Linked DNA regions of Paracoccus pantotrophus. The protein of the gene in region 1 binds, or shares a complex with, the protein of each later gene. Links are inferred from orthologs where the notes say so. Each region holds a gene or a part of one and is shown on either strand. Other genes may lie near its edges. The genes, in order: mfd and uvrA.

Region 1 (15,789 bases):
CCGCAGCAGCGGCGCGGCGAAGCCATAGCCGGCCACGGTCATGCCCTGCGCCTGATCGGGCGGCCACAGCCCGGTCAGCCGGTCGCGCAGCACGCGCTGGACCACCCGGCCCAGGGGACGGTTGTAATAGAATTTCCGCAGCTCATAGACGTCGTGATGCATTGCGCCTCCGGCCTCGCGAGGCCAGACTGCGGCAAAGAAAGGAATTTGCCAATGCCGCTGGAACTCGTGCCTGTCCGCTGCCTGACCGACAACTATGCCTGGCTCGTGCATGGCAACGGCCGGACCGCGCTGGTCGATGCGCCCGAGGCCGCGCCCATCCTGGCGGAACTGGCGGCGCGCGGCTGGTCGCTGGACCAGATCGCGCTGACCCACCACCATGCCGACCACATCCAGGCCGTGCCCGAACTGGTCGCGCAGACCGGCGCCGCGGTGATCGGCAACGCCCGGGATGCCGCCCGGCTGCCGCCGCTGGACCAGGCCGTGCGGCCCGGCGAACGCTTCGCGCTTTGCGGCGAAGCAGCCGAGGTGATCGACGTTCCCGGCCATACCATCGGCCATGTCGCCTTCCACCTGCCCGGCCCGGCCATGGTCTTCACCGCCGACAGCCTGATGGCGCTCGGCTGCGGCCGGCTGTTCGAGGGTAATGCCGAGACGATGTGGGCCAGCCTCTCACGCCTGAACGCCCTGCCGGCGGAAACGCTGGTCTGCTCGGGACATGATTATTGCCGCGGCAACGGCGCCTTCGCCCTATCGGTCGATCCGGGCAATGCCGCGCTGCGCGAAAGGCTGGCCGAAACCGCGGCCGGCACCCGGCCCTGCGCCCCCTCGACCCTGGCCGAGGAACGCGCGACCAATCCCTTCCTGCGGGTGGCCGAACTGGCCGATTCCCTTGGCTTGGCAGGGGCTTCCGAGGCCGCGGTCTTTGCCGAGCTGCGCGCCAGGAAGGATCGGTTCTGAGGTGTTTTCGCAACGCAGCAAGAGCAAGACGCCCCAGGCGCATCCCGGCCGCGCCGGTGCAATCTGCGGGAGCGGCATGCTTGAAATTCGGCCAAGGAACATCACATCTGCCTTAACCGCGGGAAATTCGGCAGGGGCGGACGCAAATACCGCTTGAACTGCGCGAGAATCCACCAAATCTTAACTGTATCGTGACAGTCTGGTCAGGTGGACCGCTAAATCTGGCGGCCCATACCGCCAGCCGACTGACAGGAGCTTGAAGTGCCGTCCTTTTCGACCTCGCTGGAACAGGCCATCCATGCCGCGCTCGCGCTGGCCAACGAACATCGCCATGAGCTTGCCACGCTTGAACACCTCCTGCTCGCGCTGACGGAAGAACCTGATGCCGTGAAGGTGATGCGCGCGTGCAATGTCGATCTGGACGAGTTGCGCCGCATGCTGGTCGAGTTCATCGAGGACGACCTTTCGACCCTCATCACCGATGTCGAGGGTTCTGAGGCCGTCCCCACCGCCGCCTTCCAGCGCGTGATCCAGCGCGCCGCGATCCATGTGCAAAGCTCGGGCCGGACCGAGGTGACGGGGGCGAACGTCCTGGTCGCCATCTTCGCCGAGCGCGAATCCAACGCCGCCTTCTTCCTGCAGGAACTGGACATGACGCGCTATGACGCGGTGAATTTCATCGCCCATGGCGTCGCCAAGAACCCTTCCTTCTCGGAAAACCGCCCGGTCCAGGGCGCCGAGCAGCAGGCCGAGCAGGCCCAGGTCGAAACCGCCCAGCCCAAGGACGAATCCGCGCTGGCGAAATATTGCGTCGACCTGAACAAGAAGGCCGCCAAGGGCGATGTCGATCCGCTGATCGGCCGCGCCGACGAGGTGGAACGCTGCATCCAGGTGCTGTGCCGGCGTCGCAAGAACAACCCGCTGCTGGTCGGCGATCCCGGCGTCGGCAAGACCGCCATCGCCGAGGGGCTGGCGCTCAAGATCACCCGCGGCGAGACGCCGGACGTGCTGGCCGGCTCGACCATCTTCTCGCTCGACATGGGCGCGCTTCTGGCCGGCACCCGCTATCGCGGCGATTTCGAGGAACGGCTGAAGGCGGTGGTCAAGGAACTGGAGGACCATCCCGACGCCATCCTCTTCATCGACGAGATCCATACGGTGATCGGCGCGGGCGCCACCTCGGGCGGCGCCATGGACGCCTCCAACCTGCTCAAGCCGGCCTTGGCCGGCGGCAAGCTGCGCTGCATGGGCTCGACCACCTACAAGGAGTTCCGCCAGCATTTCGAAAAGGACCGCGCGCTCTCGCGCCGCTTCCAGAAGATCGACGTGAACGAGCCGACCGTGCCCGACACGATCAAGATCCTGATGGGGCTGAAGCCCAGCTTCGAAAAGCATCACGACCTGCGCTATACCAATGACGCGATCAAGATGGCGGTCGAACTGTCGGCGCGCTACATCCACGACCGCAAGCTGCCCGACAAGGCCATCGACGTGATCGACGAGGCCGGCGCGGCGCAACACCTGGTCGCGGAAAGCAAGCGCCGCAAGACCATCGGCCCGAAGGAGATCGAGGCGGTGGTGGCCAAGATCGCCCGCATCCCGCCGAAAAGCGTCTCCAAGGACGATGCCGCGGTGCTCAAGGATCTGGACGCGACGCTGAAGCGGCTGGTCTTCGGCCAGGACGCGGCGATCGAGGCGCTGTCCTCGGCGATCAAGCTGGCGCGGGCCGGCCTGCGCGAGCCCGAAAAGCCGATCGGCAACTATCTCTTCGCCGGCCCCACCGGCGTCGGCAAGACCGAGGTGGCCAAGCAGCTCGCCTCGACGCTGGGGGTGGAACTGCTGCGCTTCGACATGTCGGAATACATGGAAAAGCACGCAGTCAGCCGGCTGATCGGCGCGCCTCCGGGCTATGTCGGCTTCGACCAGGGCGGGCTTCTGACCGATGGGGTGGACCAGCATCCGCATTGCGTGCTGCTGCTCGACGAGATCGAAAAGGCGCATCCGGATGTCTATAACATCCTGCTTCAGGTCATGGACCACGGCAAGCTCACCGACCATAACGGCCGCCAGGTGGATTTCCGCAACGTGATCCTGATCATGACCTCGAACGCGGGCGCGGCGGACCAGGCCAAGGCCGCCTTCGGCTTCGGCCGCGAGCGGCGCGAGGGTGAGGATACCGCCGCCATCGAGCGCACCTTCACGCCGGAATTCCGCAACCGGCTGGATGCGGTGATCAGCTTCGCGCCGCTCTCGCGCGAGATCATCGTGCAGGTGGTCGAGAAATTCGTCCTCCAGCTCGAGGCCCAGCTGATCGACCGCGGCGTCCATATCGAACTGAGCCCCGAGGCCGCCGACTGGCTGGCCGAACGCGGCTATGACGAGAAGATGGGCGCACGCCCCCTGGGCCGGGTGATCCAGGAAACGATCAAGAAGCCGCTGGCCGAGGAGCTGCTGTTCGGCCGGCTGACCAAGGGCGGCGTGGTCCGGGTGCGGATCGAGGACGACAAGCCCGTCTTCGACATCACCGGCCCCGAGACGCCCAGGATCAGCAACTCCAAGCCGCCGCTCTTGACGGCCGACTGATCCGGACCCGAAGGGCGGCGCCACCACGACGCCGCCCTTTTTCTTTCGGCCGGCCTAGCGGGGCGGGCTTGCATGCCCTTGCCAGCCAACGGCCGCCGGCAGGGCTTCGGTTATCGGCCTGGCTGCCTTCCGCACGCCTGCCAGCCGACCGCGCCGAGAGCCCCCCTTTCACTGGCCAAGAATACCCTTGCCGGGGCGTTCAGCCGGTTCGGAAACGAAGCCGCCACCTCCAGGTCAGCCCAGGCCCGATGTCCCGCAGGCAGGGGCGGTTCCGCAAAATCCCCCGCACGCTCGCCGCATCCCTTGTCTCCGGACGCCGCACATGGGTTCGCCCAGCGGGCCTGGCCTCGGCACGCCCTGCTTCTTTCTTGTCCAAATATCCTGGGGGCCCGGGGGCAAAGCCCCCGGCTTCGGCACTGCGGCCAGAGCCGCGCTATCCCTTGGCCCTGCCTTCCCTGATCTTCGCCGCCAGTTCCTTGGCGATGGCGAAACTGCCCTTGATGCGGTCGGCATCGGTCGGCCAGTCGCGCAGGACGATAATGCGGTTGTCGCTGACCTTGGCCTGGCCGCGCTGGTCGTGGATGAACTCGACCAGCCCGGCCGGGTTCGGGAACTTGTCGCCGTGGAACTGGATGGTCGCGCCCTTGGGGCCCGCATCCAGCTTGGAAATATTCGCCCGCTTGGCCATGGCCTTGATGCGGATGACCAGCAAAAGCGTGTTCACCTCGCGCGGCAAGGGCCCGAAACGGTCGATCAGCTCGGCGGCAAAGCCCTCCAGTTCCACCTTGGTCGTCAGCTCGGCCAGCCGCCGGTAAAGCCCCAGCCGCACGTCCAGGTCGGGCACATAGCTTTCCGGGATCGTCACCGGCACGCCCAGGTTCAGCTGCGGCGCCCATTCATCCTCGGGCGTGCCCTCGATCTCGCCGGATTTCAGCTTGGCGATGGTCTCCTCCAGCATCTGCTGGTAAAGTTCGAAGCCGACTTCCTTGATATGGCCGGACTGTTCCTCGCCCAGCAGGTTCCCGGCGCCGCGCAGGTCCAGATCCTGCGAGGCCAGGTTGAAGCCGGCGCCCAGGCTGTCGATGGCGCCCAGGAACTTCAGCCGCCGCATCGCCTGCGGGGTCAGCGGCACCCGCGGCTTGGTGGTCAGGTAGCAATAGGCGCGGGTCTTGGAGCGCCCGACCCGGCCGCGGATCTGGTATAGCTGCGCCAGGCCGAACATGTCGGCGCGCCAGACCACCATGGTGTTCGCGGTCGGGATATCCAGGCCCGATTCGACGATGCTGGTCGCCAGCAGCACATCAGCGCCGCGGTCGTAAAAGGCGTTCATCCGCTGGTCCAGGTCGCCCGCCGCCAACTGCCCATGAGCGACGATGGTGCTGACCTCGGGCACGTGCTCGCGCAGCCATGCCTCGATTTCGGGCAGGTCCGAGAGGCGCGGCACGACGAAGAAGCTCTGCCCGCCGCGATATTTCTCGCGCAGCAGCGCCTCGCGGATGGTCACGCTGTCGAACTCCGATACATAGGTGCGGATCGACAGCCGGTCCACCGGCGGCGTGCCGATGATCGACAGGTCCCGCACCCCGGTCAGCGACAGCTGCAAGGTGCGCGGGATCGGCGTCGCGGTCAGGGTCAGGACGTGGATGTCGCTGCGCAGCTCCTTCAGCCGCTCCTTGTGGGCGACGCCGAAATGCTGCTCCTCGTCCACGATCAACAGGCCCAGATTCTTGAAGCGCACCTGCTTGGCCAGCACCGCATGGGTGCCGACGACGATGTCCACCGTGCCCTCGGCCAGGCCCTTGCGGGTCTCGGCCGCGTCACGCGCGGAAACGAAGCGCGACAGCGGCCGGACATCGATCGCCGTGCCGCGGAAGCGTTCGGCGAAGGTGCGGAAATGCTGGCGCGCCAGCAGCGTCGTCGGCGCCACCACCGCCACCTGCCGGCCCTGGCTCGCGGCGATGAAGGCGGCGCGCATGGCGACCTCGGTCTTGCCGAAGCCCACGTCGCCCACCACCAGCCGGTCCATCGGGCGGCCGGCGGCCAGATCCTCGGCCACGTCGGCAATGGCGCTGGCCTGGTCCTCGGTCTCGGCATAGGGAAAGCGGGCGGCGAAGCTTTCGATCTCGTGATGCTCGGGCTCCAGCACCGGGGCGGGGCGCAGCATGCGCTCGGCTGCGACGCGCATCAGCTTGTCGGCGATCAGCTTGATGCGTTCCTTGAGCCGCGCTTTCCGGGCCTGCCAGGCGCCGCCGCCCAGCTTGTCCAGCAAACCCTCCTCATGCCCATAGCGGCTGAGCAGTTCGATGTTTTCCACCGGCAGGTAAAGCCGGTCGCCGCCGGCATATTCCAGCGCCACGCAATCATGCGGCACGCCAAGCGCCTTGACGGTTTCGAGGCCAGTATAGCGGCCGATGCCGTGCTCGACATGCACGACTAGGTCGCCGGGGGTCAGCGTGGTGGTGTCGCGCAGGAAATTCTCGGCCTTGCGGCGCTTCTTCGCCCCCCGGATCAGCCGGTCGCCCAGCACGTCCTGTTCCGAGATCACCGCCAGGGCCCCGGTGGCCGAGCCGTCCGAGGTGAAGCCCTCCTCCAGCGGCCAGACCGCCAGCCCCAGCGCGCCGGGCTGGTCGGGCAGGTCACGCAGATCGGCGATGGGCTTGGCGCCCTTGATGCCCTCGTCGGCGATCAGCCCGGCAAGCCGCTCGCGCGCGCCTTCCGAGAAACTGGCGATCACCACCCGGCGCGAAGCTTGAAGATTTCGAATATGATCCGCGAGTGCATTGAAAAGATTTCCCTTCTCGGCCTGCCGCTCGGGCGCAAAATTGCGACCGACCCGGCCGCCGGCATCCAGCACGCCCGGACCAGGAGGTTGCGGCAGCACCGACAGGCGCAGCAGCCGATGCGCGGCCAGCCAGCGCGCCCATTCGGCCTCGTCGGGGAACATCCCGGCGGGGGGCACGGGGCGATAGACGGTGTCACTGCCGCCCTTGCGGGCCAGCGCCTCGCGCCGGGCGTCGAACTGTTCGGTGATCGTGTGCCAGCGCGCATCGCGCACCTGGTCCAGGTGATCGTCCGCAACCACCGAGGCGCCGGGCAGGTAATCGAACAGGCTTTCCAGCCGCTCGTGGAACCAGGGCAGCCAATGCTCCATGCCCGCCATCTTGCGGCCGGCGCTGATGCCTTCGTAAAGCGGATCGTTGGCGGCGGCGCCATATTCCACGCGGTAGTTCTGGCGAAAGCGGGTGATGGCAGCCTCGTCCAGGATCACCTCGGACATGGGCGCAAGCTCGATACGGTCAAGCTTTTCGACGGAACGCTGTGTTTCTGCATCGAATCTGCGCGCGCCCTCCAGCACGTCGCCGAACATATCCAGCCGGATCGGCCCCGATTCACCGGGCGGGAAGATGTCGATGATGCCGCCGCGGATCGCGAAATCGCCGGGCTCGGTCACGGTCGGGGCCTGCGAGAATCCCATGCGGGCCAGGAAGGCGCGCAAGGCGGCCTCGTCCATGCGGTCGCCCACCGCGGCCGAGAAGCCGGCATCGCGCAGCACCTCGCGCGCGGGCACGCGCTGCATGGCGGCCGACAGCGTGGTCAGCACCACGAAGGGCCCTTTCAGCGCGCCATGCGCCAGCGCCGTCAGCACCGCCATGCGCGCCGCCATCACCCCGGCGGCGGGCGAGACGCGGTCATAGGGCGTGGTGTCCCAGGCCGGGAATTCCAGCACCGCGGCCGCAGGCGCAAAGAACGCCAGCGCCGCCCGCATCGCGGCCATGCGCCGGTCGTCGCGGGCGATATGGATGACGGGATTGCCGCGGGCCAGTTCGCGCGCGACCAGCGCGGCGTCCATGCCCTCGGGCGCGCCGGACAGGGTCAGGTGTTCGGGAAGCGGTGCCATGCGCCCCGAGGTAAAGCGGGCATCGGCGAAGTCAAGACCGGTTCAGAAGCCGAAGGGATGCAGGATCATCCAGAGCGCGCCGTAAAAGGCGGTCAGCGCCACCGCCAGGACCGACATGGCCAGGATCACCATCCGGTGCCGGCGCATCAGCCGCGCGGCCTCGGCCCCGGCCTCGTTGACCGGCTGGCCCACCTCGGCGCGGGCCAGGATCACGCGCAGGCGCCGCGCCAGCCGCAATTCCAACCCGAAAAGCAGGGCGAAGGGCAGAACCAGCAGCACCAGCGCCTGCGCCATCTCCAGCCCGTAGCCAAAGCCCAGGATGGCCAGCGTCGTCAGCAGGAACGAGCCCAGGCCCAAGAGGATCGCGCCCTCGCGCCGGTCGAGGCGCCAGCGCGGCAAGGTCAGCGACAGCCAGTCGAGCAGCGCCAGGGCGGCGGGGTCGTCCTCGGGGCCCGGCTCGGCGCTGATGGCCCCGGAAATCACGTCCGAGGGCACGCCCAGGATGCGGCGTCCCGCCAGGGTCCAGGCCAGAGTCAGGATCACCCAGAACCAGATCGAGCCGAAAGACCGGCTGTCCAGCAGGGCGAGGATTCCCTCGGGTCGGGGCACGTCTTCTCCTTGCAGCGGTTGCGCGGGGCAAACTAACCGGGTGCGGCGCAAAGGAAAACCTCGATTTTCGGCGCCGGGCGGCAAGGGGTTGCGCGGCGCGGGGCATGGGTGCAGGTTCGGGCCAGATCATTGCAAGCCACAGGCCCTGCCCATGTCCCCGACCCCGATCACCGCCCCCTTCCCCGCCGCCCGCCTGCGCCGGCTGCGCCGCACGCCGGCGCTGCGCGCCATGGTGACGGAAACGACCCTGACCCCCGCCAACCTGATCTGGCCGATCTTCGTGACCGAGATCGCCGGCGGCGAGGGCGAGATCCCCTCGATGCCCGGCGTCGAGCGGCTGACGCTGGACGGCGCCAAGCGCGCCGCGGAAACCGCGATGCGGCTGGGCATCCCGGCGATCTGCATCTTTCCCCATTCCGACCCGGACCTGAAGACCGAGAGCTGCGAGCGCGCCTGGGATCCCGACAACATCGGCAACCGCGCCATCCGCGCCATCAAGCAGGTGGCCCCCGAACTGGCGGTGATGACCGACATCGCGCTGGACCCCTATAACGCCAACGGCCATGACGGGCTGGTGCGCGACGGGGTGATCCTGAACGACGAGACGGTCGAGGCGCTTGGCCGCATGGCGCTGGTCCAGGCCGAGGCGGGGGCGGACATCCTGGGCCCCTCGGACATGATGGACGGGCGCATCGGCGCATTGCGCGGGCGGCTGGAGGAAAACGGCCACAAGGACGTGGCGATCCTGTCCTATGCGGCGAAATTCGCCAGCGGGTTCTATGGGCCGTTCCGCGACGCGGTGGGCGCCTCGGGGCGGCTGGTGGGCGACAAGAAGACCTATCAGGTGAACCCCGCCAATCGCGAAGAGGCGATGCGCTGCGTCGCCCGCGACCTCTCCGAGGGCGCCGACATGGTCATGGTCAAGCCCGGCATGCCCTATCTGGACATCTGCCGCATGGTCAAAGACCAGTTCGCGGCACCGACCTTCGCCTATCAGGTCAGCGGCGAATATGCGATGATCGAGGGCGCGATCCGCAACGGCTGGCTGGCGCGCGAGGTGGTGGTGGAAAGCCTGCTCGCCTTCCGCCGCGCCGGCTGCGACGGCATCCTGACCTATTACGCGCCGCAGGTGGCCGAAAGGCTGGCATGAGGGCGCGCGCCCGTCTATCATCGCCGCCTTGACAGGTGGGGCAACCGCCGAACAGGGAACGAGGGCTAGGATGATGTATTCCAACGGGATGAGCCGGCGATTTGTGCTGCTGGGCGGGGCGGCGCTGGGGCTCGCGGGCTGCTCGAACGCGATCGGACAGGATGCGCCCTCGCGGCTGGACGCGCGCGTCGATGCGACGCGGGACTTCCTGCTGCGCAGCTATCCCAATGTCGCGCCCATGGTGCAGAACGCCAAGGGCGTGCTTTACATGCCGCTGATGACCGAGGCGGGCTTCGGCGTCGGCGGCGCCTATGGCCAGGGCGCGCTGCGCATCAACGACGTGACGGTGGATTACTATTCGGCGGCGCAGGCCAGCGTCGGCTTCCAGATCGGCGCGCAGCAATATGCCCATGTGCTGATCTTCCAGACCGATGCCGCGCTGGCCGATTTCCGCCGCGCGCCGGGCTGGGTGGCCGAGGCCGGGGCCTATTACGCGCTGCCCGCCGGGGGCGTCTCGATGGGCACCGATACCATCACCGCGCAGCAGCCGGTGGTGGCGATGATCTTCGGCCAGTCGGGTCTGATGGCCGGCGCCTCGATCGCCGGGACGAAATACAGCCGCGTCATCCCCTCGACCTTCTGAGGAAAAACGCCAAGGCCGGACGCCCTGCCCGGCCCTGCCTTTCAGCTGCCGTGGATGATGCGGACGTAGTTGCGCGTCTCGCGATAGGGCGGCACGCCGCCGTATTTCGCCACCGCCGCCGGCCCGGCATTATAGGCCGCCAGCGCCAGCCGCCAGCTGCCGAAGGTATTGTACATCATGCGCAGGTAGCGCGCGCCGCCTTCCAGGTTCTGGATCGGGTCGTTCGGATCGACGCCCAGCTTGGCCGCCGTGCCCGGCATCAGCTGCGCCAGCCCCTGCGCGCCCTTGTGCGAGCGCGCCGACGGGTTCCAGCCCGATTCCTGCTGCACCAGGCGCAGGAACAGATCCTCGGGGATGCCGTGCTTGCGCGCGACGGCGCGGGCATGGGGCAGATACTGGCTGCGCCGGTTGCCGCGATAGGCGGGAATCGCGGTGGGGATGTCCAGTTCCACCACGCTCTTGGTCGAGGTGCCGCCGGGGCGCAGCCGGGCCGACTGCTGGTATTGCGCGGCCAGACGCGAATCCATCAGCCGGGTCTGGCGCTCGAACTGGGCCAGCCGCGACTTGCCGCTTTTCGCCTGCAGCCGCAGCCCGTCGGCCGCGGCGGGGGCGGCCAGCCCGGCCGAAAACGCCAGGACCATCACGGCCCGGCCCAACTGGCGCATCATCGCCCGATCGCGTGAAAGCATCATTCGTCCCTCATGCATGGCGTCTTCTTTTTTGGCTGCACTATAGCGCAAAGCCCGGCGCGTGCCGCAAGGGGATTTTACCGCGCGCCGGCGGCCGCGATCATCGGCGGATTTCCGCCTGTGCCCGCTGATGCCATTCCGCTTGCTCCCCCGCCCCCTCACGCGCTACACCCCGCGGGAACGAAGCCAACGAAAGGGACCGCAGCATGGCTGGCAGCGTGAACAAGGTGATCCTGGTCGGCAACCTGGGCCAAGACCCGGAGATCCGCAGCTTTCCCAGCGGCGGCAAGGTCGCCAACCTGCGCATCGCCACGTCCGAGACCTGGAAGGACCGCAATACCGGCGAGCGCAAGGAGCGCACCGAATGGCACACGGTCGCCATCTATTCCGAGCCCCTGGTCCGCGTGGCCGAGCAATATCTGAAAAAGGGCTCCAAGGTCTATGTCGAGGGCCAGCTGGAAACCCGCAAGTGGCAGGACCAGAGCGGCAACGACCGCTATTCGACCGAGGTGGCGCTGCGCCCCTTCCGCAGCGAGCTGCACATGCTCGACAGCCGCGGCGGCGGCGGTGGCGGCGGCCGCGATGACGGTTATGGCGGCGGCGGTTACGGTGGCGGCGGCTATGGCGGCGGCAGCTCGTCGGGCGGCAGTTCCTCGGGCGGCGGCGGGCAATCGCAGAACCGGCCCGATTTCGACGACGACATCCCGTTCTGATCGCGGGTGCCCAACCCGGTCCCACAAATCCCGGCCCCTCGCGGCCGGGATTTTCCGTTTCAGAACCGGCTCAGCAGGTCCGAGCGGAACGAGGCGTCCAGCCGGCGCATGTAGCTTTCGGCGCAGCACATGTGATCGTGCATGATGCGGGCCGCGGCATCGCCATCCTCGGCGCGAAAGGCGGCCAGCAGCTGCCGGTGGCTTTCGATATTCGCCTCGCCGAAGATCTCGTGCTCGCGCATGCTTTCGCTGCGATAGCTGACCAGGTCGCGCAGCATGCTGTTCAGGAAGCGGCACATGAAGACCAGGATCACGTTGTCCGAGGCCTCGCAGAGGATGTCGTGGAACTCGGTCTCGGCCCGGCGCACCAGGGCGCGGTCCTGGGCCGCGTTCGCCGCTTCGCAGATGCGGATGTTCTCTTCCAGCCGACGGAAATGCTCGGGCGTCAGCTTGCCGATGACGTTACGCGCCAGGCTGACTTCCAGCGACTGGCGCAGCTCGTAGACCTGGGCGAAGTCGATCCTCTGGAAATGCAGGTATTGCCGCAGCTGCTGGGTGACGATGTCGATCGAGGCGGGCTGGATCTCGGGCCCGCCGTTCGGACCCGAGAGCATGCGCACCAGCCCCTCGACCTCTAGCGCCTTCAGCGCCTCGCGGATGGTGCCTTTCGAGCAGCCGTAATGTTCCATCAGCGCGCGCTCATGCGGCAATCGGTCGCCGGGGCGCAAGCCGTCGCGGGCGATGCGGCGGCGGATGTCCTCGGCCACCTGGTCCGACAGCTTGATGCGGGTAAGCCTGCGTTCCTTGCCTGCCGGCGCGTCCTGATCCATGCGGTCCTTCAATCCTGCCAGGTTGTCCCCAGGTCCAGCGGATATATGGGCCGGGCGAGTTTTTTGAAAGCGAACAGATCGTAATCCGAGGCGGTTACGCCCGAGCTTGCGCATTCCACCACGGCTTGCGCAAGCGGCTCGAAGACCGGGCGACAATACATGCGCGATTTCAGGTGCAGGAAGCGCGCCTGCGCGGCGTCAAGCCCCAGGCAGGAAAAGCAACCCAGGTCCAGCGGCTCGTGCGGCTGCTCGCAGACGACGATGCGCGCGGCGCCGGTGTCGAAGGCGGCGGCGCGGCCCATCGACAGCTCCTGCCCGTGATAGATCGGCCCGGCGACGCGATAGCGCCCGTCCGACAGCGCCGTCACCCGACCCTTCAGCCGCAGCGGCGGGCGCGGCGCGGGCAGGCCCTCGGCCGGGGTCTTGTTGCCCAAGGTGATTTCCAGCTCGGCTCCCTCGCCTGCGGCGAAAAGCTGCACCACGGTTTCGGGATCGGCGACGGGACCGACCAGGATGCCCTGCTGCCCGGCGGCCAGCAATTCCTCCAGCACGTCCATCACGTCGCAGCTGCCGCCCGACATGCAATTGTCGCCATGATCCAGCAGCAGAACCGGCGCCGAACCGTCTGCCAGAGCCGCGGCGCGGGCGACGGATTGCGCCAGCGGCTCCTCGACATAGACATATTCGGCGCGCCGCCGCCATGCCTCGCGGCCAAGCTCCTGCGCGACCGCGCGCGCAAGCTCGGGCGTGTCGGCAACGGTGACGATGGAGAGGCCGGTCTCGGCCAGGTCGGCGATGGGAAAGCCGCCAAAGACCGTCGCCGCCTGCACGCCCGGCCGCGCCTCGGCCTGCCGCGCCAGCGCGATCAGGTCGGTCATGGCGCAATCGGTCGTGGTGTTCATGCACAGCGTCGCCGCCAGCATCGGCGGGTGGCACAGCGCCATGGCCGGGCGCGGGCCGCCGGATAGCAGCGGCTCGAACAGGCGCGCGACATGCTCGCCGGTCGCGACCATGTCCACATGCGGATAGGTCTTGAAGCCGACGATCACGTCGCAATGCTCCAGCATCGCTTGGGTGATGTTGCCATGCAGGTCCAGCGCCACGCCGATGGGCACGCCCGGCGCGGCGGCGCGGACGCGGCGCAGAAGCTCGCCTTCGCCATCGTCATGGCTGCGCGTCACCATGGCGCCGTGCAGGTCCAGCAGGATGCCGTCGCAGCCCCCTTCCACCGCCGCCAGGATCGCCTGCGCCATGGCCTCGAAGGCCTCGTCCTCGACGGGCCCCGAGGGCATGGCATGGGCGATCAGCGGCACTTCCACCTCGGCACCGATGCGGTGGGCGAAGGCGTGGAAGGCGCCGATGGCGGCGGGATAGTTCTCGGCCGCCGCCAGCGCCTCCCCGCCCCATTTCGGGGCAAAGGCGGCCAAGGGCGTCTTGACCGGCGAGAAGCTGTTGGTCTCGTGGTTCAGCCGGGCCAGGACAAGGCGGGTCATGCGGCGGCCTCCTTGCGGGCCTCGGCCATGCGGCGGTCATAGTCCAGAACCGCCTCCAGCAGCACCTGCGCGCCGGCGGCGCATTCCTCGGGCTCGGTCGATTCGGCGGGGTTGTGGCTCAGCCCGTCCCTGCAGGGCACGAAGATCATCGTCGTCGGCGCCAGTGCCGCCGCATGGGCCGCGTCATGGCCGGCGCCCGAGATGATGTCGCGCGTCGAATAGCCCGCCGCCTGCGCCCCCGCCCTGACCGAGGCGATGCATTCGGCGTCGAAGACCACCGGCGCGGTGCGCGAGATCTGCTCCAGCCGGCTTTCCAGCCCGACCGCTTGGGCGGCATCCCGCACCAGTTCCTCGACCTCGGCCTGCATCCGGTCCAGCACCGCGTCCGAAGGATGGCGCAGGTCGATGGTGGCGCGCACCTGGCCGGGGATCACGTTATGCGAATTGGGGCTGATCTCCAGGAAGCCGATGGTGCCTACCGCGTCCCTATGCGCCTTGGCGATGCGGTCGATCCCCTCGATCACCCGCGCCATGCCCAGCAGCGCGTTGCGGCGCATCCCCATCGGGGTCGAGCCGGTATGCGCCGCCGTACCGGTCAGCGTCAGTTCGAACCAGCGCATGCCCTGGATGCCCTGCACCACGCCGATCTCAACCTCCTCGGCCTCCAGGATCGGCCCCTGCTCGATATGCAACTCGAACATGGCGCCGAAGCGGACTGATCCCGCCTTGGTCTCGCCGCGATAGCCGATGCGGTCGAGGCTGGCGCCGAAGCTGTCGCCGCGGGCGTCCGTGCGCCCGTCGCCATAGTCGCGGCTGTAGACCCCGGCCCAGATCCCCGAGCCGAGCATCGCCGGCGAAAAGCGCGAGCCTTCCTCGTTGGTCCAGTTGACCAGCATCAGGGGCGCCTCGGTCTGGTAGCCGGCGGCGTCGAGCGTGCGCAGCACCTCGAGCCCGGCCAGCACCCCCAGCACGCCGTCGAACTTGCCGCCCGTGGGCTGGGTATCCAGATGGCTGCCCATGGCGATGGCAGGCAGGTCCGCGCGGGTGCCGGGACGGGTGGCGAACATGTTGCCGGCCTCGTCCACGGTCATGCTGAGACCCAGCGCGGCGCATTGGGCGCGCAGCCAGTCGCGCACGCGGCGGTCGTCCTCGGACAGCGTCAGCCGGGCAATGCCGCCGTCGGGCGTGGCCCCGATCCGCGCCGTCTCCATCAGGCTGTCCCACAGCCTTTCGGCGTCGATTGTCAGGTTGGACATGGTGTTTTCCTTCATGCCTTGACGCCCAGATAGCGGTCGATGGTGTCGGGGTCGCTGCGGAACTGCTCGGCGCTGGCGCAATGCACGATGCGGCCCAGTTCCAGGATGTAATGCCGGTCGGCCAGCTGGCTGCAGACGGCCAGGTTCTGCTCGACCAGCAGGATCGGCACGCCGGCCTCGCGGATCAGGCGGATCTGGGCGACGATCTCCTCGACGATGATCGGGGCGAGGCCCTCGACCGGCTCGTCCAGCATCAGCACCTTGGGACCGTTGAGCAGCGCCCGGGCGATCGAGAGCATCTGCTGCTCGCCCCCCGAAAGCTGGCCGCCGCCGTTCTTCCTGCGCTCTTCCAGCCGCGGGAAGATGCGATAGATGTCGGCCAAAGCCCAGGGCGAGCCGCGGCGCGCGGCGATGCGCAGGTTCTCCTCGACGGTCAGCAGCTGGAAGATGCCGCGATCCTCGGGCACCAGCGACAGCCCGGCCGCGGCGATGCGATGCGCCGGCTGGCCGGTCACGTCGCGGCCGGCCAATTCGACGCGCCCCTGACGCGGCGCGATCAGGCCCACGGCGGTTTTCAGCGTCGTGCTTTTGCCGGCGCCGTTGCGGCCCAGCAGGGTGACGATCTCGCCCGGCCCGACCTCCAGCGTGACGCCCTGCAGGATGTGGCTCTTGCCGTAATAGGCGTGCAGGTCGATCAGTTTCAGCGCGGCGGTCATGCGATGTCCCCCGTGATCATGTTGCCCAGATAGGCGCGCTGCACCTCGGGGTCGTCGCGGACCTGGGCGGGCGTGCCCTCGACCAGCTTGCGGCCCAGCCGCATCACCGTGACCACGTCCGAGATGTTCATGACGATGCCCATGTTATGCTCGATGAACAGCACGGTATGGTCGCGGCCGAGGTCGCGGATCAGCTGCTTCATCGCCTCGATATCGTCGATGCCCATGCCGGATGTCGGCTCGTCCAGC
Region 2 (15,243 bases), 300 kb from region 1 along the record:
GCGAGCCATTGCCGCAACTCGGCCCGGCCGACCTCCAGCAGGGGGCGCAGCCAAAAGACGCCCAAGGCCTCGCGCGCTGGGGCCATGGCGGACAGCCCATCCACGCCGGCGCCGCGGTTCAGGCGCATCAGCAAGGTCTCGGCCTGATCGTCCAGCGTATGACCCAGCAGCACGGCGGACAGGCCGTTCCGCCCGGCCCAATCGGCCAGCAAGCGCAGCCGCGCCTCGCGCGCGGCGGCCATCAGGTTGCCGCCATCCCGACGGGTCCAGCGCAGGGTTTCATGGGGAATGCCCAGGGCCGCGGCTGCCTGCCCGGCCGCCTGCGCCTCCTCGGCCGAGCCGGGGCGCAGCCCGTGATCGACCGTCGCCGCCATGAGGCGCGCGCCGCCCCAGCCATGAGCCAGATGCATCAGGGCAATGGAATCGCCGCCCCCCGACAGGGCGATGCCAAGCGCAGAGCGGGTGCCGGCCAGGCGATCCAGCGCGGCATGGACCCGCGCCGCGACCGGCTCAGCCGTCATCCGCCAGATCCGCCGCGGCCTCGGGATCCAGCTCCTCGCCCAGTTCCTCGGCCGGGGCGTCGCAGCCGGTCTCGGCGATGCGCCGCTCGGCCTCGGCGGCCTGCGGAACGCCGGGAAAGCGGGCGACGATCTCCTGAAGGTAATAGCAGCCTTCCTGCGGGCCGGCCTTGGCCGACATGGCCCGCGACAGGCCCAGCAGCGCATCCGCCGCCTGCGGCCCGTTCGGATTGGCGGCGAAGCTTTCCAGCCAGGCCATCCCTGCGCCTTCCAGATCGCCTGCGGAATCCAGCGCCGCCCCGCGCAGGAACAGCGCCTCGGCGGTCAGCGGGCCGCCAGCATGGGTTTGGGCAATGGCCGCGAAGAGTTCCGCAGCGCGGTGAAAGTCACCTTGACCGAGCACCTCCCGGGCCCGGTCGAAATCGGCCTTTTCCGCCGCCGTCGCGGCAGCCCCGGCCGAGGGGGTCTTGGATTGCGTCAACGCGCCCCGCTGGTCCGAAGGCGGCAAGGGCGTCGATCCGCCCTGCTCGCCCAGCGTCGGCGTGGTCAGGCTGCCCAGGTCGCAGCCCTCTTCCATCTCGCACAGGCGGAACTCGATGTCGCCGATGCGGGTGGTGCCGTCGCGGACGATACGGTCGATGCGGTTCTGCAATTGCTCGGTCTGGCCGGTCAGCTGCGCCAACCGCGCCTCCATCGCGTTCATGCGGTCGATGGCGCTGTCGCCGCCCGCCGCGGCGAAGCCCGCCGGGCCCGAGGCGACAAGCTGCGCGCGCAGGCTTTGCAGATCGGCCGAAAGCTGGGACAGTTCGGCCCGGATGTCGGCCAGGGTCCGCGCGTCCTGCGCCGCCGCGGGCAAGGCCGCCAGCGCGAAACCGGCGGCCAGAAGCAGCCCCCTGAAACCCGGGACCGCCATCACATGCCCGCCCCAGGGCTGACCACGGTCACGGCGCGGCGGTTCTTGGTAAAGCATTCCTCGGTCGAGCAGATCGCCAGCGGGCGTTCCTTGCCATAGCTGACGGTGCGCAGCCGGCCCGGCGCGATGCCTTGCGAGATCAGGTATTCTTGCACCGAATTGGCCCGCCGCGCACCCAGCGCGAGGTTGTATTCGCGGGTGCCCTGCTCATCGGCATGGCCTTCGATCACGGCCGAGAAACCCCGGTTCTGGTTCAGCCAGCCGGCCTGGTTGGCCAGGATCACCCGCGCCTCGGGCGTCAGGGTAGACTGGTCGAGCGGAAACAGGACGGTATCGCCGACGCTGGCCTTGAAATATTCCGCCGTGCCCGGCAGCGCGCTGGCGCCCACCCCGCCAAGGCCGCCCGCCCCGGCATAGGGATCGCGAACCTGCATGTCCTGCGCCGGCCGGGCGCAGGCCGCCAGCGCGAGAACGGCGCCGATCGCGGCAATTTTAATGAAAGTTTTCATAATCCTGTCCATTTCACGCGCTTCAGGGCAGCAGCGGGCCCCAATCGGGGTCCGAGGCTGCGCCATTGACCTTGACCGGGCGCATGTTGCGCCCCGTGATATCCACCGAATGCAGGCGCGGCTGGCCGTCGCCGCCCGGCGTCACCCGCGTGAACATCACGACGCGGCCATTGGGGGCCCAAGTCGGCCCCTCGTCAAGGAACGATTCCGTCAGCATTTTCTCTTCCGAGCCATCGGTGCGCATGACGCCGATGTGGAACTTGCCGCCGACCTGCCGGGTAAAGGCGATCATGTCGCCGCGCGGCGACCAGACCGGCGTGCCATAGCGCCCCTCGCCAAAGCTGATCCGCTTCGGCTCGCCGCCATTCGCCCCCATGATATACAGCTGCGGCGTGCCCGAGCGGTCGGATTCAAAGACGATCTGCCGGCCGTCCGGGCTGTAGCTGGGCGAGGTCTCGATCGAGGGCGCGTTGGTCAGCGCCCGCTGCGCGCCAGTCGCGGCATCCATCTGATAGATGTCGGTATTGCCGTTCTGCTCCAGCGAATAGACGATCCACCGCCCATCGGGCGAGAAACGGGGCGAGAAGCTCATCGTGCCCTGCTGGCCCGCGCCCAGCTGGCGGGTGGCGAGCGAGTTCACGTCCATCATCATCGCCTGCGGAAAGCCGGTGGCATAGCTGGTGTAAAGCAGGCGCGAGCCGTCGGGCGAGAAGCGCGGCTTCAGGACCAGCGTCGAATCGTCGGTCAGCCATTTCACGTTGGCGCCGTCGTAATCCATGATGCCGATGCGCTTGCGGCGCGCATCCTTGGGGCCGGTTTCCTGCACGAAGGCGACGCGGCTGTCGAAATACGGCCCCTCGCCCGTCAGCCGCGAATAGACCTGGTCGGCGGCCTTGTGGGCGGCGCGGCGCCAGTTGCCGGTCGAGGCGTCGAACTGCATGCCGTCGCCCAGCGGCTGGCCGGCAAAGACGTCGAACAGGCGGAACTTGACGACCACCTTGCCACCCTCGACCTTGACCGAGCCAGTGATCAGCGCCTGGGCGTTGATCGCCTTCCAGTCCTCGTAGGAGACGGGCGCGTCAAAGCTTTCGGGGCGCGCGATATGGGCGCTGGCCGGGATCTCGCGGAAAAGGCCGGTGCCGGTCAGGTCGGCGGCGATCAGGTTCTGCACCTGCGCCAGGTATTCGCCGGCGCCGCCCTCGTCGTGGAAGCGGGCGATGGCGAAGGGCATCGGCTCGATCACCCCGTCGGTGATCTCGATCCGCAGCGGCCCGTCCTGCGCCAGGACCGGCGCGGCCAGCCCCAGACCCGCAAGGGCCATCACGGAAGTCATCAGGAATTGTCGCAACATGAATCGCCCTCGTAAGGTCTTGGTTGCAGGATAGAGTGTTGCGCGCCGGGATGCCATGTCACTGGACCCGCGCGCTGCCGCTGGCGTTGAAGTCGATGATGACATCCTTCCAGCGGTTGTATTTCTCCGGCGGCAGCTTGTAGCCGCCGCGCTCGCACATCAGGATCGCCCGGCGCGCCGCCTCATAGGCCTGTTTCGCCGCCGCGTCCGAGCTGCCGTCATGGCCGATCATGCGCAGCGAGCCCTTTTCCACCGTCCCGTCCGGCGCCATCGAGAACTGCACCGAAACCGTGGTCCGGCTGGCCTCGGTCGAGAGCGAGCCGCGGTTCCAGCATTGCTCGACGGCGACGCGGAAACCGTCCTTCTCGCCCTGGCTCAGCGGAGGCCCGCTGGCCGCCGCCCCGCCGCCGCCCGAGCCGGCCGAGCCCTGGTCCTGCATCGCCTCGGCCAGCGCGGCCTGCTTGGCCGCCTCGGCGGCCTTGCGCTCGGCCTCGGCTTGCTCGCGGGCCTTGGCTTCGGCGGCAGCCTTTTCGGCGGCCTTCTTCTCGGCGGCGGCGCGTTCGGCGGCGGCCTTTTCCTCGGCTTCCTTGCGGGCCTTGGCCTCGGCGGCCTTCCGTTCGGCTTCGGCCTTCTCGGCGGCCGCCTTCTCAGCGGCGGCCTTCTCAGCGGCGACCTTTTCGGCAGCCGCTTTCTCGGCTGCGGCGCGGCGTTCGGCCTCGGCCTTGCGCTCGGCGGCACGCTTCTCGGCCGCGGCCTGTTCCGCAGCCACCTTTTCAGCCGCTTCAGCCGCGGCAAGGCGGCGGGCACGCGCCTCGGCCTCTTCGGCCTTGCGGGCCGCTTCCGCCTCGGCCTGCCGGCGCTCGGCCTCGCGACGCTCCTCGCGGGCACGCTCCTCGGCGGCGCGGCGGGCGGCGGCCTCCTCGGCCTTGGCGGCAGAGGCGCGCTCGGCAGCGGCCTCGGCCTGCTGCCGGGCTAGCAGCTCCTCGCGCTGGCGCGCCGCCGCGGCCGCCTCGCGGCGGGCCTGCACGGCCTCGGCCAGCCCCTCGGGGCGGCCGCGGGGACGCGCCGATTCGACCGGGGCCAGCGCCGAACGCTGCGGGATCGGCGCCGGCGATTGCGGCTGCGCGGGGTTGCGCGCCGGATCGGGGCGGTCAGAGTTCTGCGGCAATGCCGCCAACTCGACGGTGTTCTCGGGCTCGGCGGGACGCGGCGCATCGGTCGCCACGGCAACGGGCCGGTTCGGGGTCTGGAAATCCGACAGGTCCGGCCGCGCCTCGGGCCGCGAGGGGGGCGTGGACAGCCTTGCCGCCTGCGCATCGGGGGCGGGCGGACTGACCGCCTCGACCTCGCCCAGCCGGTTTTCGTCAGCAGGCGGGCGCGGCTGGGCCGGCGTGGTCGCGGCGGCATCGGAGACCGGCCCGCGCCCGGCAGCGGCGGCGGCCAGCGACTGGAACTCGGCCTCGGACATGGTCGCGACCTCGGCCATGCGCACCGCCTCCAGCGGCTGCGGCCGGAACAGCGCGCCGCCGACCAGCGCCGCGCCCAGCAGCCCGGCATGGCCGATGCCCGAAATCCAGAAGCCGATGCGTTCCGCCCGGTCCATGGCTTAGCCGTCCGATCCCGCGTCCATGCGCGGCCCGCCGGCCTCGGTCACGAGGACGATGTTGTTGAAGCCGGCCGCGTTCAGCGCCCCCATCACCTCCATGATCCGGGCATAGGGGATGGCGCCGTCGGCGCGCAGGTAGATCTTGTCGCTCTGCCGCTCGGCCGCGACGGCGCGCAGCCGGGTGACAAGCTCGGCCTCGGGGACTTCGGTGGTCATGACCAGGATCGGCCCATCGGGCGTGACCGAGACGCTCAGCGGCTCCTCGGGCTCGGCGGGCACGGCCTGGGCGGCGGTCTTGGGCAGCTCCAAGGGCACGCCCACGGTCAGAAGCGGCGCCGCCACCATGAAGATGATCAACAGCACCAGCATCACGTCCACGAAAGGCGTGACGTTGATTTCCGCCATCGGCTGGCTGCGGGCGCGGCCCTTGCCGTTGCGGCTGCGTTTGACGACCCCGGCCCCCATCTTATTCGTCGTCCAACTGGCGAGAGAGGATGGTAGAGAATTCGTCGGCGAAGGTCTCGTATCCCCCGGTGATGCGGTCGGCATCCGAGCTGAGCTTGTTGTAGAAGATCACCGCCGGAATCGCCGCAAGCAGGCCAAGCGCGGTCGCCACCAGCGCCTCGGCGATGCCCGGCGCCACCACGGCCAGCGAGGTGTTCTGCGAGATCGCGATCTCCTCGAAGGCGGTCTTGATGCCCCAGACCGTGCCGAACAGGCCGATGAAGGGCGCGGTCGAGCCCACCGTGGCCAGGAAGGGCAGGCCGCGGGTCAGGCGGTCGTTCTCGCGGTTGATGGTGACGTTCATGGCCCGGTCGATGCGCGCGGTGACGCCGGCGATCAGGTTGCCGTCGTCGCGATGGCTGCGCCGCCATTCGGCCATGCCCGCGGAAAAGATGCGCTCGGCCGGGCCCGAGGGCGTCTCGCCGATGCGGTCGTACAGGTCGTCCAGCGGCTGGCCCGACCAGAAGGCGCGGTCGAAGCGGTCTGCTTCGCGCCGGGCGGCGTTGAAGGCGATGAACTTCTGGATGATGATCGCCCAGGCCCAGAACGAGGCCAGGATCAGGATCACCATGACGATCTGCACCGTCAGCGAGGCGCGCGCGAACAGCGCGATGAGCGAGAAATCGACCGGCTGCCCGGCTCCGGCGAGTTGTTCCATGAAATTCGGCCTGTCCTTTGGGCCGCTGGGATGCGGCTTCTGCTGCGCCGGAGTTAGCAGAACCGCCCAGCGGAGCAACCCCGCCGCGCGTCAATTCTGCGTCAATTGCCCGCGAGAACGCGGGCCTGGCGCCGCGCCGAGGCCCGGCAGAGGGCACCGGGCGCAAGCCGGGCCGCCCGGAAGCGGCGATTCGACCGCGGCGAGATCCGCGGCGGGGGATGGGCGGCCATCGGGACACATGGCCAGCCCCGCCAGCAACCGGGTCCGCCCGGTCCGGGACGCATTCGCACCGTCATTGCGGGCGGACCGCCGAAAATGCATCCGCATCGGATCCCCGCAACAGAGGCCCGGAATATATCGCCGCAGGCCGGGGGCAATAATCGCCCGCATATCAATGGCGCCGATGGTGCACGGATCGGCAGGCGCACGATCCCATTCGAACGCTCCCCGGAAACTATTTCATGCGCCATGCAAATCCGGGCGCACGCCCTGGGAAAGGCGGCCGGCAAACCCGCCGAGGGGCTTGATAAGACTGTGAAAGGATGGAACAGTATTCGGCCGGGGCGTCACAGCCATGACGAAGGCCGGGAAAAACGAGGAAGCCTGGGATGCACCTGAAGCCACCGCCTCAAGATGGCCACGGATTTACGCAGACTTATCGCATTTACTATGCGGATACGGATGCAGGCGGCATCGTCTATCATTCCAAATACCTGGAATTTGCCGAGCGAAGCCGTTCCGAGCTGCTGAGACATGTGGGATACCCCCTCGTCAGCCCGAACGGAGAGCAATTCGTCGCGCGAAATGCAGATATTGCCTGGCAAAGGCCGGCCTGCCTCGATGATCTGATCGCTTGCACCTCATCCGTGATTTCCATCAGGGGCGCAAGCGTTCGTATCCGGCATGTCTTTCGCAAGGAAAACCAGGTGCTGGTCCGGATAGAAATCGAACTGGCGCATATAAACAAATCCATGAAACCCGCGAGAATACCGCCCGCCCTGGTCGAGGCATTCTTGCCCTATCTGGAGCCCGGCACGCCTGGCTGATGCCGGCTCCGGGTCGGCGCTTCTTCCGACCGGAGCCTGCCGCTCGAATCGGCTTCGCGGATTCATCTTGCGAATCCAGTGCGGTGGCTGGGAAGCATGGGCAGGCCGGTTCACCCGGCCCGCGATTGCCGATCATTGCCGCAAGACGGTCCGCAGGCCGTCAACGCGGCAAACGTGCGGCCAGCCGCAGCGCATGCGAGGGATCGGTCGCCGCGACCGGCATCACCGGGTCATAGGCGGCCCGGATCAATGCCGCCAGTTCCGGCGAGGGCGTGACGTCGCAGGCAAAGCTCAGCATGGCCCGCACGGCGACGGTTTCGGCCAACTGTCCCGGATGGGCCTCGGCCAGCCGTCCGCCCATGTTCACGAAACCGATGCAGGCCCGGATGGCGCCGTCGGCGTCAAAGCGGAACAGCCGATACTGGTCGGCATCGCTGCCCTGCAACCGCGCCGCCAGGTCGGGCTGGCCGGTCAGCCGATCGAGATCGGGCAGATCCCGCAGCTCCTGCCAGTCGCGCAGGAAAAAGGTCATCAGGTTCGCCCCCATCTCGGGATCGGTCTCGGCGATGGGGTGGCGGGCATGGGCCAGCACGGCGCGGGTCGCGTCGCGAAACACCGCCAGGCTTTCATCGGCCAGGCCGAAGATCACCGGCGCCACCGGCCGGCCCCAGCGCGCGCAAAGATAGCGCCCGTCGCGGGTGAACAGGCCGGCTATGGTTTCGGGTGTCATGGCATTTTGCGTCATGGCGCGACATTAGCCCGCACCAGGGGCGGAAGAAAGCGCCACCGGCAACCGGGCGATGCAGGCGCGGCGCCTGCATCGGGATCCGGGAACCGTCAATGCGGCCTGGCCGCCTCGGCGACCAGCGGACGGCCATTGCGCAGATGGCGCACCGCCAGCCTGCGCCCCTGCCGGCCCGAGACGATCTCGCGCGCGGCGACCGGCGGGGTCGCCTGCTCGCGCAGATCGGGGAAAAGCGCGAAAAGCTCCTCCCGGGCGCTGCGCCCGATGGCCTTCAGCGCCTGTGTGCCGGGATAAAGCGATTCCGCCTCGGCCCCGTTGGCAAAGACGACCTCGTGCCGGTCGAAGGCAAAGTGGAAATACTCCACCGCCTCCAGATCCTGCGCGATGTCGACCCCGTCCAGCATCAGCAGTTGCTTGGCGGCGACCAGCACCTCGGCGGTCCCGAACAGCCGCATCGCCACCCTGGAGCGCACCAGGATGCGATGCTGCGGCGAGACCAGCAGGTCGGAGGACGGCACCCCCTGCCCCAGGGCCCCGGCGCGGATGCGGATCGGGCGCAGCTTGGGCGTGGCCTTCAGTTCCCGGCCCAGCCGGCACGAGGCGATCCAGCGCAGCGGCTTCAGCCCGTTGTCCAGCGTCCGCACCAGATCGCCGATGCGCAGGCTTTCGACCGGGCGCGGCCCCTCGGCGCATTCGATCAGCGTGCCGCGGGTGAAACAGACGATCTCGGATTCGAAGATCTCGGCGCGGAATCCGATGGTGGCGACGCCCGTGTCCTCCGACAAGCGCATCACGCCCAGGATCTCGACCTTCGAGATGCGGGTATGGACGCTCCAGGCCGCCGCCGTGTCCGTCGAGGGACGGACGAACAGATCGCCATTGCTCATCTGCATGAGCACGCCGTTCAGTTCCACGACGCTGGCGTTGCCATCCTCGTCATGCACGGTCACGGCAAAGCGGGCGCCGAGAAAGGTGTTGAGGGTGACGTTGCTTTGCCGATTGCCATCCGGGTCGGTATAGGAGAACCGGCTGGCGGGTTGCAGAAGTCCCGCTTGATAGGTGGTTCTGAAGATTCTGTTGCTGCCCGAACCGAAGTAATCGCCGGTCAGGGCGACGGGCGCGATCTCGTCGCGACCCTCGGCCGCCCAGCCGTCGATCGCATTGGCCTGGTTCTGGCTGATGTTGCTGGAAGGGGAGGAATCGAGCAGGGACCGATTGCCGATCCACAGCAGGTTAACAGTCGTAACAGGCAATTCGCGCTCCTTTTGCGTTCGTTACCGGCTTCACCCAGCGCGCTTTGCCAAGTGAAAACATTGTAAAAATTCTGCGCCAAGCCCGCTTGACGAAAGCCAAGCCATGCGAGCATTGCAGTCAAAATGGAGATAATGCGAAAATCCGACGCTTGACCAGATCGAAAAAGCGGCAGCAGACAAGGCGGTCGCTTTTTGCTCGACCGGCCCGGCCGAGGATCATCGCCGCGCTCGGGTCGCGCGAGGCGCGGCCCCGGCCAGGGGACGGTCGCGCGCCGATCCGCAGGCCGTTCGGCACCGCCCGTTGCCATGACCGGAGTCGCGGTTGACCGGCGGGACGGGGCCGGTCAACGGCAAGAAGCAGGATCGCGACAGTTTCGTCTCGGCAGGGGCCAGCGCCCCACCGGCGGCGCCAAGGATTCCGCGGCATTCCCTTGCCCTTGCCGCCGCGCCAAGGCCGCATGGCCCGCGCGTGGGGCGCACCACCCTTCGGTTGCGCGATCGCGATCAGCGATCCGTCGGCCCCTGGCCTGCCGCCGCGCCTATTCCGCGGCGCGGCTGCGTGCCGCGTCCAGCATGGGCGCCAGATAGCGGCCGGTATGGCTGGCCTCGACCTCGGCCACGTCTTCGGGCGTGCCGGTGGCCACGATGCGGCCGCCGCCGTCGCCGCCCTCGGGGCCGATGTCGATGATCCAGTCGGCGGTCTTGATGACGTCCAGGTTATGTTCGATCACCACCACCGTATTGCCCTGCTCGACCAGGGAATGCAGCACCTCCAGCAGCTTGCGCACATCCTCGAAATGCAGCCCCGTCGTCGGCTCGTCGAGGATATACAGCGTCTTGCCGGTCGCGCGGCGCGACAGTTCCTTGGACAGCTTGACCCGCTGCGCCTCGCCGCCCGACAGCGTGGTGGCCTGCTGGCCGACCTTGATATAGCCCAGCCCCACCTCGACCAGCGCATCCATCTTTTCGCGGATCGAGGGCACGGCCTTGAAAAACTCCTGCGCGTCCTCGACCGTCATGTCCAGCACGTCGGCGATGGACTTGCCCTTGAAGGTCACTTCCAGCGTCTCGCGGTTGTAGCGCCTGCCCTTGCAGGTCTCGCAGGTGACATAGACGTCGGGCAGGAAATGCATCTCGATCTTGATGACGCCGTCGCCCTGGCAGGCCTCGCAGCGCCCGCCCTTGACGTTGAAGCTGAAGCGGCCCGGCTTGTAGCCGCGCGCCTTGGCCTCGGGCAGGCCGGCGAACCAGTCGCGGATCGGGGTGAAGGCGCCGGTATAGGTGGCGGGGTTGGACCGCGGCGTACGGCCGATCGGGCGCTGGTCGATGTCGATCACCTTGTCCAGATGCTCCAGCCCCTTGATCGTCTCGCAGGGGGCCGGGGTCTGGCGCGCGCCGTTCAGCCGCAGGCTGGCGGTCTTGAACAGGGTCTCGATGGTCAGCGTCGACTTGCCGCCGCCCGAGACGCCGGTGACGCAGACGAACTTGCCCAGCGGGAATTCGGCGGTGACGTTCTTGAGGTTGTTGCCGGTGGCGCCGACCACCTTCACCGCCTTGCCATTGCCCTTGCGGCGTTCCGACGGCACGGTGATCTCGCGCGCGCCGGACAGGTATTGCCCGGTCAGGCTGCAGGGATCGGCGGCGATCTCGGCCGGGGTGCCGCGGGCGACGACCTGGCCGCCATGCACGCCCGCGCCCGGCCCCATGTCGAAGACATAGTCGGCATGGCGGATCGCATCCTCGTCATGCTCGACCACCACGACGGAATTGCCCTGGTCGCGCAGCCCCTTCAGCGTCGAGAGCAGCCGGTCGTTGTCGCGCTGATGCAACCCGATCGAGGGCTCGTCCAGCACGTAAAGCACCCCGGTCAGCCCCGAGCCGATCTGGCTGGCCAGGCGGATGCGTTGGCTTTCGCCACCGGAAAGCGTACCGGCCGCGCGGGACAGCGTCAGGTAGTCCAGCCCGACATTGACCAGGAAGCCCAGTCGCTCGCGGATCTCCTTGAGGATGGCGGCCGCGATCTCGTTCTTCTGCTTGGTCAGGTGCTTCGGCGCCGCCTCGACCCAGGCCAGCGCCTCGCGGATCGACAGTTCGGTGACATTGCCGATATGCGCGCCGGCGATCCTGACCGCCAGCGCCTCGGGCTTCAGCCGATAGCCTTCGCAGGCGCCGCAGGGGCGGTTGTTCTGGTATTTCTCGAATTCTTCGCGCACCCAGGCCGAGTCGCTTTCGCGCAGCCGCCGCTCCATGTTCGGGATCACACCCTCGAACTGGCGGGTGACCTCATAGACGCGGCCGGCATCGTCGAAGCGGAACGGGATCTCGTCCTGGCCCGAACCGCGCAGGAACATCTCGCGCACCGCGTCCGGCAGATCCTTCCACGGCGTCTTCTTGTCGAAGCCGTAGAACTTGGCCAGAGCGTTGACGGTCTGGGTCAGGTAGGCCGATTTCGACCTGGCCCAGGGCGCGATGGCCCCCTGCGCCACCGACAGCGCCGAATCGGGCACCACCAGCCGCTCATCGAAGAACAGCTCGACCCCCAGCCCGTCGCAGACCGGGCAGGCGCCGAAGGGCGCGTTGAAGGAAAACAGCCGCGGCTCGATCTCGGGGATGGTGAAGCCGCTGACCGGGCAGGCGAAATTCTCGGAGAAGGTGATGCGCTCGGCTTCACCTTCGGAGGGCGCGGTTTCCAGCACCGCGATGCCGTCGGCCAGGTCCAGCGCGGTGCGAAAGCTGTCGGCCAGCCGCGTCTCCATGCCCTCGCGCACGACGATGCGGTCCACGACGACGTCGATATTGTGGCGGAATTTCTTGTCGAGGGTCGGCGGCTCGTCCAGCTCGTGGAACTGGCCGTTCACCTTCACGCGTTGGAAGCCCTGCTTGCGCAGCTCCAGGAACTCCTTCTTGTATTCGCCCTTGCGGTCGCGGACGATGGGCGCCAGCAGATAGGCGCGCGTGCCCTCGGGCAGTTCCATCACCCGGTCCACCATGTCCTGCACCTGCTGCGCCTCGATGGGCAGGCCGGTGGCCGGCGAATAGGGCGTGCCGGCGCGGGCGAACAGCAGCCGCAGGTAGTCGTAGATCTCGGTCACCGTGCCGACGGTCGAGCGCGGGTTCTTCGAGGTCGTCTTCTGCTCGATGGAAATCGCCGGCGACAGGCCGCTGATATGGTCGACATCCGGCTTGCCCATCATGTCGAGGAACTGCCGGGCATAGGCCGACAGGCTTTCGACATAGCGCCTCTGCCCCTCGGCATAGATGGTGTCGAAGGCGAGGCTGGACTTGCCCGAGCCCGACAGGCCGGTGATCACCACCAGCTGATCGCGGGGGATGTCCATGTCCACATTCTTCAGATTGTGCTCGCGCGCGCCGCGAACCTCGATGAACTTCTGTTCCATCGCGCCAGTCCTGATTCCGCCAAGCGCATGAGATAGGCATCCGCGCCGAAATGGCAACCCGGAACAGAACAACTCGGGAACATTTCCGCTTGCGATGCCAAGCGCCCTGCCCCACCATGCCGGTGAGTCGCAAACGGAAGGCAACGGGAGGCACCGAATGGCCCGACAGCATTACAAGGGCAGCTGCCAATGCGGCAGCATCGCCTATGAGGTGGACGCCGATCTGGACCAGACCTTCACCTGCAACTGCTCGCGCTGCCAGCGGCTGGGCTTCGTGCTGGCCTTCGTGCCCAGAACGGATTTCCACCTGACCAGTGACGGGCCGGTGACGGAATACCTGTTCAACCGCAAGCAGATCCACCACCGCTTCTGCCCGACCTGCGGGGTGGAATCCTATGCTTTCGGCACGGGCACGGACGGGGTCGAGATGGTGGCGGTGAACGTGAACTGCCTGGAAGGCGTCAACCCGCGCGCACTGGCCAGCCAGGCGGTGGACGGCGCCAGCTACTAGCCGCCGGTATGGCTCATGAAGCGGCTGACCTGCCCGGCGACATGCTGGCGGGAATAGTCGAAGTCGTGGCCCTTGGGCTTGCGGGTGATCGCCTCGCGGATGGCCTCGCGCAGCGGCGCGTCGTCCGGGCTGGCGCGCAGCGGCGCGCGCAGGTCGGCGCGGTCCTCCTGCCCCAGGCACATGAACAGCTCGCCCGTGCAGGTGACGCGGACGCGGTTGCAGCTTTCGCAGAAATTATGCGTGAGCGGCGTGATGAAACCGATCTTCTGCCCGGTCTCCTCCAGGCGCACGTAACGCGCCGGCCCGCCGGTCCGCTCGGCCAGCGGGGTCAGGGTGAACCGCTCGCCCAGGCGGTCGCGCAGGTCGGACAGCGCCCAATACTGGTCCAGCCGCTCTTCCTCGCCCATCTCGCCCATGGGCATGACCTCGATGAAGGTCAGGTCGTGGCCCTGGTCCGCGCACCACTCGACCAGCCGGAACAATTCGTCCTCGTTGAAGCCCTTCAGCGCGACGGTGTTGATCTTGACCCGCATGCCGGCCGCCTTGGCGGCCTCGATCCCCTGCATGACCTGCGGCAATCTGCCCCAGCGGGTGATCTGGGCGAAGCGGTCGGCATCAAGCGTATCCAGCGAGACATTGACCCGCCGCACACCGCAATCGGCCAGTTCGCCGGCGAATCGCGCCAGCTGGCTGCCATTGGTGGTCAGCGTCAATTCGTCCAGACCCGCCCCCAGGTGGCGCGACATGGCGCGAAAGAATTCCATGATGTTGCGCCGCACCAGCGGCTCGCCGCCGGTGACGCGCAGCTTGCGCACGCCCAGGCCCACAAAGGCGGAACACAGCCGGTCCAGTTCCTCCAGCGTCAGCAGGTCGCGCTTGGGCAGGAACTGCATATGCTCGGCCATGCAATAGGTGCAGCGGAAATCGCAACGATCCGTCACCGATACCCGAAGGTAGGTGATCGGCCTGGCAAAGGGGTCTATCAGCGGGGCATGCGCATCCATGGCGCAAAGATAAGCACGGCCCGGCATCGGCACAAGCCGGCCGATCCGTTGATGGTCTCGTAACCATGAATGGAAGCTCGGGTGGACAGCAGGGGCCGGCCGGGTCTAGCCTCGCCCCGATCTGGAAAAGGATGACAAGGACAAGCGCATGCCGATGACCAAGCCGATCCTGCGCCTTCTGGGCGCGCTGGCGCTGCTGGCACTGGCCGCCTGCACCCCTGCGACGCAGACCGCACCCCGCACGCCCGGCACCACCGCGGGCAGCGACGGCGGAACGGCCGGCACCGAAGCCGCCGCGGCGAACCCGACGCTGACCGCGGCCGCGCGCCCCTCGCCCGCGGCGCGCACGGCGGCGGAATTCGACACCACCACCCGCGAGCAAAAGGCCGCGGCCGCCGCCCCGCCCACCACGGGCGAGCGTCGGCTGGGCACCACCATCGCCTCGCTGGGCGACCCTTCGCAGCCCGGCTTCTGGATCAAGACGCCGCTGGTGAAATCCGAAGCCGATGGCCGGATCGTGAACCCGGCGAACCGCAAATCCGCCAAGGTGCGGCTGATCCCGCTGGACGGCCCGGCCAGCGGCGGCAGCCAGGTCTCGCTGCCGGCCTTGCAGCTGATCGGCGTCAGCCTGACCGACCTGCCCACGATCGAGGTCTATGGCAACTGATCGGCGCCCGGCCGGTCCTGCCCGGTCCTGCCGCGGTTTTCCGGCAGCCACCGCCCCGCCTCGCGCCGGGCAAAAGGCTTCAGCCGCGCGCCATGCTCGGCCAGCCAGCCGCGCACGCGGCCGGGGTCGTGCTTGGACAGTTCGCGCAGCCACCAGCCGATGGCCTTTTGCACGAACCATTCCCGGTCATCGGCCAGCCGGGCCAGCCAGGACAGCACGCGCTCGCGCCGCTCCAGATCCTGCGGCTTGGGGTTGCGGATATGCGTCCAGGGCAGCGTGCCGACCAGCGCTGCGCGCCGCACCCAGTAGCTGGGATGATCGAGCCAGGGCTCGATCTCGTCCAGCCGCTCGGGCCGGGCCAGCAGCCGCCGCTCGCCCGCCTTCATGGCATGGTCGGCGATCGCCCAGGTGTCGAATTGCGGCACCCAGCCGGCAATCAGCTCCCAGACCGCCTCATCGGGCCGGATCCGCGCCTGGGTCAGCAGCTTCGCCGCCGCGATCCGCGCCTCATGCACATCGCTGTCCCAAAGCCGCCGTGCCAGATCGACCCGCCCCGGCAC

Evidence for each region.
Region 2: the proteins of mfd (region 1) and uvrA are in contact, whole or in part, in a crystal structure (PDB 4DFC), measured with the Escherichia coli proteins. The link is inferred for Paracoccus pantotrophus from one-to-one orthologs.

What each region holds. Positions count from the first base shown.
Region 1 is NZ_CP044426.1:1,311,760-1,327,548, forward strand. What follows is about bases 3,777-7,772. They hold mfd (transcription-repair coupling factor), read right to left. Parts: upstream 7,442-7,772; coding sequence 3,977-7,441; downstream 3,777-3,976. Other genes in these bases: ESD82_RS17045 (hypothetical protein), read right to left, coding at 7,484-7,772. In the rest of the region: ESD82_RS17025 (methyltransferase domain-containing protein), read right to left, coding at 1-162; gloB (hydroxyacylglutathione hydrolase), read left to right, coding at 214-960; ATP-dependent Clp protease ATP-binding subunit ClpA, read left to right, coding at 1,222-3,543; more of ESD82_RS17045, read right to left, coding at 7,773-8,050; hemB (porphobilinogen synthase), read left to right, coding at 8,202-9,200; ESD82_RS17055 (lipid-binding SYLF domain-containing protein), read left to right, coding at 9,271-9,843; ESD82_RS17060 (lytic transglycosylase domain-containing protein), read right to left, coding at 9,885-10,532; ssb (single-stranded DNA-binding protein), read left to right, coding at 10,739-11,245; ESD82_RS17070 (FadR/GntR family transcriptional regulator), read right to left, coding at 11,305-12,075; ESD82_RS17075 (M81 family metallopeptidase), read right to left, coding at 12,084-13,568; ESD82_RS17080 (Zn-dependent hydrolase), read right to left, coding at 13,565-14,824; ESD82_RS17085 (ABC transporter ATP-binding protein), read right to left, coding at 14,836-15,540; ESD82_RS17090 (ABC transporter ATP-binding protein), read right to left, coding at 15,537-15,789. UniProt on the Escherichia coli protein: Couples transcription and DNA repair by recognizing RNA polymerase (RNAP) stalled at DNA lesions. Mediates ATP-dependent release of RNAP and its truncated transcript from the DNA, and recruitment of nucleotide excision repair machinery to the damaged site.
Region 2 is NZ_CP044426.1:1,603,539-1,618,781, forward strand. The notes cover bases 9,443-12,892. They hold uvrA (excinuclease ABC subunit UvrA), read right to left. Parts: upstream 12,502-12,892; coding sequence 9,643-12,501; downstream 9,443-9,642. Other genes in these bases: ESD82_RS18475 (GFA family protein), read left to right, coding at 12,659-12,892. Also shown: tRNA lysidine(34) synthetase TilS, read right to left, coding at 1-521; ESD82_RS18425 (tol-pal system YbgF family protein), read right to left, coding at 511-1,431; peptidoglycan-associated lipoprotein Pal, read right to left, coding at 1,431-1,940; Tol-Pal system beta propeller repeat protein TolB, read right to left, coding at 1,963-3,273; cell envelope integrity protein TolA, read right to left, coding at 3,350-4,894; ESD82_RS18445 (ExbD/TolR family protein), read right to left, coding at 4,898-5,362; protein TolQ, read right to left, coding at 5,364-6,059; ESD82_RS18455 (YbgC/FadM family acyl-CoA thioesterase), read left to right, coding at 6,668-7,105; ESD82_RS18460 (hypothetical protein), read right to left, coding at 7,266-7,835; ESD82_RS22335 (Hint domain-containing protein), read right to left, coding at 7,943-9,103; more of ESD82_RS18475, read left to right, coding at 12,893-13,012; GTP 3',8-cyclase MoaA, read right to left, coding at 13,009-14,043; ESD82_RS18485 (hypothetical protein), read left to right, coding at 14,165-14,683; ESD82_RS18490 (DNA alkylation repair protein), read right to left, coding at 14,671-15,243. UniProt on the Escherichia coli protein: The UvrABC repair system catalyzes the recognition and processing of DNA lesions. UvrA is an ATPase and a DNA-binding protein. A damage recognition complex composed of 2 UvrA and 2 UvrB subunits scans DNA for abnormalities.